Regions from separate parts of the Lelliottia sp. JS-SCA-14 genome, predicted to be linked through region 1. Evidence: predicted binding sites of a transcription regulator. Region 1 holds the regulator's gene; the other holds the start of a gene.
What was found. Region 1 encodes CRP, which controls carbon source genes, mostly activating them, when cyclic AMP is high. Its sites were predicted from a motif close to ATGTGANNNNNNTCACAT; they were not measured.
Positions count from the first base shown of each region.

Region 2: a site for CRP is predicted at 1,841-1,858, ahead of drpB (cell division protein DrpB). Genes of this name have one in related genera too.

Region 1 is NZ_CP141606.1:4,441,745-4,446,503, forward strand. Features, by position in the region: gene U9O48_RS20820 (hydrolase) at 1-132, shown strand, start outside; gene U9O48_RS20825 (YheU family protein) at 129-347, shown strand; gene U9O48_RS20830 (phosphoribulokinase) at 378-1,247, shown strand; gene U9O48_RS20835 (OsmC family protein) at 1,334-1,738, opposite strand; gene crp (cAMP-activated global transcriptional regulator CRP) at 2,045-2,677, shown strand; gene U9O48_RS20845 (YccS/YhfK family putative transporter) at 2,736-4,759, shown strand, end outside.
Region 2 is NZ_CP141606.1:3,017,541-3,022,299, reverse strand. Features, by position in the region: gene U9O48_RS14215 (sensor histidine kinase) at 1-676, opposite strand, end outside; gene U9O48_RS14210 (N-acetylmuramic acid 6-phosphate etherase) at 841-1,704, shown strand; gene drpB (cell division protein DrpB) at 1,916-2,185, shown strand; gene U9O48_RS14200 (phosphohydrolase) at 2,234-2,929, shown strand; gene U9O48_RS14195 (DNA cytosine methyltransferase) at 2,979-4,412, shown strand; gene U9O48_RS14190 (very short patch repair endonuclease) at 4,393-4,759, shown strand, end outside.

The sequences.
Region 1 (4,759 bases):
AACGTGCAGTATCAACTGACGGAACACGGCGGCCACGTCGGCTTTATCACCGGCACCTTGCGCCGCCCGAAAATGTGGCTGGAATCGCGCATCCCTGACTGGTTAACCCCATTTCTGGAGAGAGTAAAATGATGATTCCCTGGCAGGATCTGGCTCCCGAAACGCTGGATAGCCTGATTGAAAGCTTTGTATTACGCGAAGGCACCGATTATGGTGAACATGAGCGTTCGCTCGAACAAAAGGTCGCCGATGTCAAACGGCAGCTACAAAGCGGCGAGGTGTTGCTGGTGTGGTCTGAACTGCACGAAACGGTCAACATCATGCCGCGCAATCAGTTTCGCGGTTGATTGTTCCATCTTTCCATTCAGGGAGTTGCTATGTCCGCCAGACATCCGGTTATTGCCGTTACGGGTTCGAGTGGTGCGGGAACCACCACCACCAGCCTCGCTTTTCGCAAGATCTTCGCGCAGCTCAACCTGCGCGCGGCCGAGGTGGAGGGCGATAGCTTTCATCGCTTCACCCGTCCTGAAATGGACATGGCTATCCGCAAGGCCCGCGATTTAGGCAAGCACATCAGTTACTTCGGGCCAGACGCCAACGACTTTGGCCTGCTGGAACAAACCTTTCAGGACTACGGCCACACGGGCAAAGGCCAGTCGCGCAAATACCTGCACACCTACGATGAAGCGGTACCCTGGAATCAGGTGCCAGGCACATTCACTCCGTGGCAGCCCCTGCCGGAGCCGACTGACGTGCTGTTTTACGAAGGATTGCACGGCGGCGTGGTGACGCCGCAGCATGACGTGGCGCGCCACGTGGATCTGCTGGTCGGCGTGGTGCCGATTGTCAATCTGGAGTGGATTCAAAAGCTGACCCGCGACATGAGCGAGCGCGGCCATTCGCGCGAAGCGGTGATGGATTCGGTGGTGCGTTCGATGGAGGATTACATTAACTTCCTGACGCCGCAGTTTTCCCGCACCCACATCAACTTCCAGCGCGTTCCAACAGTCGACACCTCTAACCCGTTTGCAGCGAAAACCATTCCTTCACTGGATGAAAGCTTTGTGGTGATCCATTTCCGTAACCTGGAAGGCATTGATTACCCGTGGCTGCTGGCGATGCTGCAGGGCTCATTCATTTCGCATATCAATACGCTGGTGGTACCGGGCGGGAAGATGGGGCTGGCGATGGAGTTGATCATGATGCCGTTGGTGCAGCGGTTGATGGAAGGCAAGAAGATCGCCTGAGGTTTGTTGCCGGATGGCGCTGCGCTTATCCGGCCTACGTTCATGCTTTTGTAGGCCCGGTAAGCGTAGCGCCACCGGGCTTTGTTTTAAGCGTCAATCACTTCATACGAATGCGTAATCTTCACCGCTTTTTCCAGCATCAGCGCCACAGAGCAGTACTTCTCCGCAGACAGATCCACCGCGCGGGACACGGCGGCATCTTTCAGCTCTTTTCCGGTGACGATAAAATGCAGATTGATATGCGTAAACAGACGCGGCGCTTCTTCGCGACGCTCTGAGGTCAGCTTCACTTCGCAGTCGGTCACATCGTGACGGCCTTTTTGCAGAATCGACACCACGTCAATCGCGCTGCACCCGCCAGCCGCCATCAGCACCACTTCCATCGGGCTTGGCGCTTTATCTCCGGAGTTACCGTCCATCAAAATCTGGTGCCCTGAAGCGGATTCGCCAAGGAACGTTAAACCTTCAACCCATTTCACACGCGCTTGCATTTTTATTAACTCCGAAGTTGCATTTTTATGAACAGATTACGCGTGCGTTACAATTCTCGCAACGGAAGGCGACCTGCATCATGCTGAAGCGAGACACCAGGAGACACGCGGCTAAAGCTATGCTAAAACAGTCTCGATGCTACAGTAATACATTGACGTTACACATGTATGCAGAGGACATCAAACTTTACTGGCTGCGAACAGTGCGACAGCCACTTCCCAGGTACGGGTAAGAATTCGATTGCAACCCCAGAGTCAGGATGCGATTTTGACTCTGAGACAGCTTATAACAGAGGATAACAGCGCATGGTGCTTGGCAAACCGCAAACAGACCCGACTCTCGAATGGTTCTTGTCTCATTGCCACATTCATAAGTACCCATCGAAGAGCACGCTGATTCACCAGGGTGAAAAAGCGGAAACGTTGTATTACATCGTCAAAGGCTCGGTGGCAGTGCTGATCAAAGATGAAGAAGGGAAAGAGATGATCCTTTCTTATCTGAACCAGGGCGATTTCATCGGTGAACTGGGCCTGTTTGAAGAAGGCCAGGAACGTAGCGCCTGGGTGCGTGCGAAAACCGCGTGTGAAGTCGCTGAGATCTCCTACAAGAAATTCCGTCAGCTGATCCAGGTGAACCCGGACATCCTGATGCGCCTTTCTTCGCAGATGGCTCGCCGCCTGCAGGTCACTTCCGAGAAAGTGGGCAACCTCGCTTTCCTGGACGTCACCGGTCGCATCGCGCAGACGCTGCTGAACCTGGCGAAACAACCTGACGCCATGACCCACCCGGACGGTATGCAAATTAAAATTACCCGTCAGGAAATTGGTCAGATCGTGGGCTGTTCTCGCGAAACCGTAGGTCGTATCCTGAAAATGCTGGAAGATCAAAACCTGATCTCCGCTCACGGTAAAACTATCGTGGTCTACGGGACCCGTTAATTCCGCAAAATTCGGCGTGCCATCGCAAGATGTCACGCCGTTTTTGTCTCTGACGACTATGTGGCGCAGGCTGATTTATCACCCGGAAGTTAACTACGCACTACGTCAAACTCTGGTGTTATGTCTTCCCGTGGCCGTTGGTTTGATCCTCGGTCATCTGCAACAGGGGCTGCTGTTCTCTCTCGTCCCCGCCTGCTGCAACATTGCCGGTCTCGATACTCCCCACAAACGCTTTTTCAAACGTCTGATTATCGGCGGCTGCCTGTTTGCCGGATGCAGCCTCGCCGTGCAGCTGCTGCTGGCGCGCGATATCCCGCTGCCGCTCATTCTGACCGTGCTGGCGATGACGCTGGGCGTCACGGCGGAGATCAGCGCGCTTCACGCCCGCCTGCTGCCCGCATCGCTCATTGCCGCCATTTTCACGCTGAGTCTCGCCGGAAATATGCCCGTCTGGGAGCCGCTGCTGATCTATGCCGCCGGCACGCTGTGGTACGGGCTGTTTAACTGGTTCTGGTTCTGGATGTGGCGAGAGCAGCCGCTGCGCGAATCCCTGAGCCTGCTCTACGTCCAGCTCGCCGAATATTGCGAAGCTAAATACACCCTGCTGACGCAGCACACTGACCCCGAAAAGTCCCTGCCACCGCTGCTGTCGCGCCAGCAAAAAGTGGTCGATCTCATCAGCCAGTGTTATCAGCAGCTGCACATGCTGGCGGCCAATAAAAATCATGAATACAAACGCCTGCTGCGCGTCTTCCAGGTCGGGCTGGATCTGCAGGAGCATATCTCCGTCAGCCTGCATCACCCGCAGGAGGTGCAAAAGCTGGTGGAACGCAGCCACGCCGAGGCGGTGATCCGCTGGAATGCCCAGACGGTCGCGACTCGCCTGCGCGTGCTGGCGGACGATATTCTGTATCACCGCTACCCGACGCGCTTTACCATGGATAAGCAGCTGGGAGCGCTGGAGAAAATCGCGCGCCAGCACCCGGATAACCCGGTCGGACAGTTCTGCGCATGGCACTTTAGCCGCATCGCGCGCGTGCTGCGCACCCAGCGTCCGCTCTACTCCCGCGACCTGATGGCCGATAAGCAAAAACGTCTGCCGCTGCTGCCCGCGCTGAAAAGCTATCTGTCGCTGAAATCCTCCGCCCTGCGCAACGCCGCGCGCATCAGCGTCATGCTCAGCGTGGCGAGCCTGATGGGCGTCGCGCTGCACTTACCGAAGCCCTACTGGATCCTCATGACCGTGCTGTTTGTCACCCAGAACGGCTATGGCGCCACGCGAGTGCGCATTCTTCACAGGGCGCTCGGGACTTTTGCCGGGTTAGTGATTGCCGGGGTGACGCTGCACTTCCACGTTCCCGACGGCTACACCCTCGCGGGAATGCTGGTGATTACGCTCGTGGGCTATCTGATCATCCGTAAAAACTATGGCTGGGCGATGGTCGGGTTTACGGTGACGGCGGTATATACCCTGCAACTCCTGACCCTGAACGGCGAGCAGTACATTGTCGCGCGGCTGGTGGATACGCTTATTGGCTGTTTGATCGCCTTCGGCGGCATGGTCTGGCTGTGGCCGCAATGGCAAAGCGGCTTGTTACGCCAGAACGCCCACGATGCGCTCGAAGCCGATCAGCAGGCGATTCGTTTGATACTGAGCGACGACCCGAAAGCCTCGCCGCTGGCCTATCAGCGCATGAAGGTCAACCAGGCGCACAACGCCCTGTTTAACTCGCTAAACCAGGCGATGCAGGAGCCGGGCTTTAACTCGCACTATCTGGCGGATATGAAACTGTGGGTGACGCACAGCCAGTTTATCGTCGAGCATATCAACGCCATGACCACGCTGGCGCGCGAGCACACGATGCTGACGCCGGATCTGGCGCAGCGGTATTTGCAGTCGTGTGAAATTGCGTTGCAGCGCTGTCAGCAGCGTCTGGAGTACGACGCGCCGGGAGAATCGGGGGATTCGAACATTCTGGAAGCGCCAGAGACGCTGACCCATGGGCCGATGAGCACCCTCGAGCAGCATTTGCAGCGGGTATTAGGGCATTTGAACACCATGCACACCATTTCGTCGGTGGC
Region 2 (4,759 bases), 1.4 Mb from region 1:
CCTGACGCTGTTCAAACAGGGTGGAGATTTCATAGGGCTCCAGCCCGAACAAAATCCGCTTCAGAAGATGCACCAGCCCCCAGGTCCCCAGCGTGCCCATCAGCGCGCTGAAGAGTATCGCCCAGATGGCGCCCCAGCGGCTGCGACTGATCTGTTCATCCACTTTGTTAAGCGAAATCCCAATCGCGACCACGCCAATCTGCTGGTGCTGATCGTTATAAACCGGAGTGAAGACACGTAAGGCTTCGGCCAGTACGCCGTGGTTGACCGCCACATTTTCCTTCCCTTCCAGCGCCGGTCTGATGTCTTCCCCGATAAAGCGTTTGCCGAGCAGGGTGTTATTCGGGTGAGAGTAGCGCACGCCCTGCATATTGGTGACGACGGCGAAGAGCAGATCGTTGCGGCGGGTGACGGCATCGGCGACGGACTGAATAGGGCTGTTTTCAGGTGAGTGCTGTAAGCCGCGTTTGACATCGGGGCTATCGGCAAGCGTACGGGCAATCGCCAGGGCGGTATCTTTCACGCCGTCGCGCGTGGCGCGGGTGACCTGCACAAAATAGAGCGCAAAAATCACCAGTAACACCGACCCCATCACGCCGCACACCATCAGGGTGACCAGAGTGTTGAGTTTCATCGGGCGCTTGCGCGTCGTGGCTAAAGGCTGCAAATCGCTCATCGAAACCCCGTGGATAATTAGAAAGGGGTAATTATCGCTGATGATGGCGCTTTCTTAAAGCGATGTAAAAGCTGACGAATGCTGCTCTTTTCGTGACCCCCCTCGCAGGTCATCCATATAAAACACTTTATAGTGTGGGGGAATTCATAACAAGGAGGCAGTTTATGAGCGTTAAGCTGAACGGTTTGGTCACGGAGAGACGCCACGCGGAAACGGCGGATATCGACAGGTTGTCGACCCTGGACATGCTCAATGTGATTCATCAGGATGATAAATGCATTACCGACTCCATCACTCCCTTTTTACCTGTCATCGCCCGCGTGGTGGATAACGCCGCGGCCACTCTGAGCCACGGCGGACGGCTGTTTATTGTCGGCGCCGGGCCGTCTGGTCGCGCAGCGCTGCATGCGGCGCTGGAGTACGCCCCGGGCAAACATCCGGTCATTGGGCTTGATGCCGGAGACGGCGCGGGAAATTACGATCGCGGGGTGGCCGATCTGCAGGCCATGAATTTTGGCGAGCACGACATGATGCTCGCGCTCTCCGTCAGCGGCAAAACGCCGTGGGTCTGGGGGGCGATGCGCCACGCCTGGTCCCTGAGTTCACCGGTTGCCATCATTACCAGCGATGAACAGAGCGAAGCCGCGCAGCTGGCGAGCATGATTATCGCGCCACAAACTGGACCAGATGTGGTGGCGGGCTTTAACAACGCCAAAGCGGGCATGGCGCAAAAACTGATCCTCAATATGATTGCGACGGGACTCGCCGTCCGCACCGGTCGGGTTTACAGCAATATGCGCGTGGACCTGGAAGCGAAAAGCATCAAGTGGGCCGAACGGCAGATCGCGATTGTGATGGAGGCGGGCGGCTGCACGCGCACGGTTGCCAAAGCGGCGCTGGAAAGCTGCAACCACCACTGCAAAACCGCCGTGCTAACGGTGATGACCGGTCTGGACGCCTGGCAGGCGCGTGAATTACTGGAGCAGAATAACGGGTTTATTCGCGTGGCGTTGCAGGAAGCGCCGTAACCCTTGAGCTTGTGAACAAAAAGGCCGCAGATGCGGCCTTTGGTGTTTTCGAGATTCTGATTTTTACTTGCGTCCGATCAACTTAAGATAAATCCCTCGACCTTTACCGTCGCATGACGACGCAAAGAGTGCCAAAATGTGACTTTATTCACACTTTTGAGCTCGCAATGTGAGAGCGGTAACGCCATTACCGCGGCAGTAAAGGTTAAACATGGAACAGAACAACTCGCGTGGCCTGGGAGGCAAACTCGCCCTGTGGGCGTTTTACACATTTTGCGGATACTTTGTCTGGGCGATGCTCCGCTATCTGTGGGTGGTCAGCAAAATTCCCTCCGCGCCGAATATGGTCGTCGAGGGCGATTTAGGATCGACCAGCGGGAAGTGGCTCGGGGCGTTTCTCGGGTTCCTGGTGCTGGGCTCGGTGGGCGGCATTCTGGGCGCTATCGCCTGGTACACGCGCCCGCGCGACAACAACGAGTGATTGGCTTGCGGAAAGTTGTTAAGGTGAGCGTTTCGTAAAGGAGAGATCATGGAACTTGCTCACTGGCCGCAACGCTTCGAAGCCTGGCTAACGGAACATCACGAAACCGATGACGCGGCGCATGACATTTCACATTTCCGCCGCGTGTGGATGACCGCGCAGCGGATGATGGTGGGGCAAGCCGTCGACGCGCTGGTGGTCCTCACGGCCTGTTATTTCCATGACATCGTCAGCCTGCCTAAAAATCATCCCCAACGCAGCCACTCTTCAAAGCTTGCGGCGCGCAAAACCCGGCAGATCCTCACGGACGATTTCCCGGATTTCCCCAAAGCAAGCATTCCTGCGGTTGAACACGCCATCGAAGCGCACAGCTTCAGCGCGGGAATCGCGCCGCAGACTCTTGAGGCCAAAATTGTTCAGGACGCGGACCGGCTGGAGGCCCTCGGCGCGATCGGTCTGGCGCGCGTCTTCGCCGTATCGGGTTCACTGGGTGTGGCGCTGTTCGATGCCAACGATCCCTTTGCCGATGCGCGCGACTTAAACGACAAACAGTTTGCCCTCGACCATTTCCAGACCAAACTGCTGCGCCTTCCGGAGACCATGCAGACCGGGATGGGCCGCGAGCTGGCCCGTCACAACGCCAGCTTTTTAGTGCAGTTTATGGCGAAATTGAGCGCCGAGCTGCAGGGCGATTGTCTCGGGATAGATACGCAGGCGCTGCGCCGATTCCAGCGCGATGTGTAAAGCGGAACTATGGTAATCTGTCCTCAGTCTCTTTTGCCCGGTTAAAGGTATGCAGGAAAAACGATCAGTGATAGCGCCCGCACTTCTGCTGGCAGAGAAATCCACGGCCACGGTGCAGGCGTTATTGAGCAAACTGCTGACCATCTATGATGCGAAAACCCTGGTCAATGAGCTGAATGCGCAAGGTGAAAGCCACTGGAGCCCGGCGATCCTCAAACGACTGGTTACCAGCGACAGGGCAGGGCACCGCCTGAGCGAGCGGGAATTTACTTACCTGCAAAACCTGCTTCCGCGCCCACCGGCCATTCATCCCAATTATGCTTTCCGCTTTGTCGATCTGTTTGCCGGTATCGGCGGGATCCGCAACGGTTTTGAGGCCATCGGCGGCCAGTGCGTGTTTACCAGCGAATGGAACAAACACGCGGTGCGCACCTACAAAGCCAACTGGTACTGCGATCCGCACACGCATCATTTCAACGAAGATATCCGCGACGTCACCCTAAGCCACAAACCTGGCGTCAGCGACGACGAGGCGGCGGAGCACATCCGACAAAATATTCCTCAGCATGATGTGTTGCTCGCGGGCTTCCCGTGCCAGCCGTTCTCGCTGGCGGGCGTGTCGAAAAAGAACGCCCTCGGCCGCGCTCACGGTTTCGCCTGCGATACGCAGGGCACGCTGTTTTTTGACGTGGTGCGGATCATCGACGCCCGTCGACCGCCAATTTTTGTGCTGGAAAACGTCAAAAACCTCAAAAGCCACGATGGCGGCAAAACCTTCCGCATCATCATGCAAACGCTGGATGAACTGGGCTATGACGTGTCCGATTCGCAGGACATGGGCGCGGACGATCCCAAGATTATCGACGGCAAACACTTCCTGCCGCAGCACCGGGAACGCATTGTGCTGGTGGGCTTCCGCCGCGATCTGAACCTGAAGGGCAACTTCACGCTGCGCGGTATTCCGTCGCTCTATCCCGCGCATCGACCTTCCATTGCCGAGCTGCTCGAACCGGTGGTGGACGCCAAATTTATCCTCACGCCGGTGCTGTGGAAATACCTTTACCGCTATGCCAAAAAACATCAGGCGAAGGGCAACGGCTTCGGGTTTGGCATGGTCGACCCGACTAATCCGCACAGCGTCACTCGCACGCTGTCGGCCCGCTATTACAAAGACGGTGCCGAAATCCTGATCGACAGAGGCTGGGATAAAGCGCTGGGCGAAGTGAATTTCGACGACCCGAACAATCAGCAACATCGCCCGCGCCGCTTAACGCCGCGCGAGTGCGCGCGTCTGATGGGCTTCGAATCGCCGCAGGGCTATCGCTTCCGCATTCCGGTGTCGGATACCCAGGCCTATCGCCAGTTTGGCAACTCCGTGGTGGTGCCGGCCTTTGCGGCGGTGGCAAAACTGCTCGAATCGCGGATCAAACAGGCCGTCAAACTGCGTCTGGGCGAGGCCGTCAATGACGGATGTGCACAGTAAGGCGACGCGCAGTAAAAACATGCGTGCCATCGGCACGCGTGACACCGCGATTGAAAAACGGCTGGCGGGGCTGCTAACCCAGAGCGGTTTTGCGTTTCGCGCGCAGGATGCGGCGCTGGCCGGCCGCCCCGATTTTATCCTCGACGATTATCGCTGCATCATCTTCACCCACGGCTGTTTCTGGCACCATCACGACTGTTATCTGTTTAAAGTCCCGGCGACGCGCACCGAGTTCTGGCTGGAAAAAATCGGTAAGAACGTGACGCGCGACCAGCGGGATATCACCACGCTGATGGCGCAGGGTTGGCGGGTGCTGATTGTCTGGGAGTGTGCGCTGCGGGGCAGGT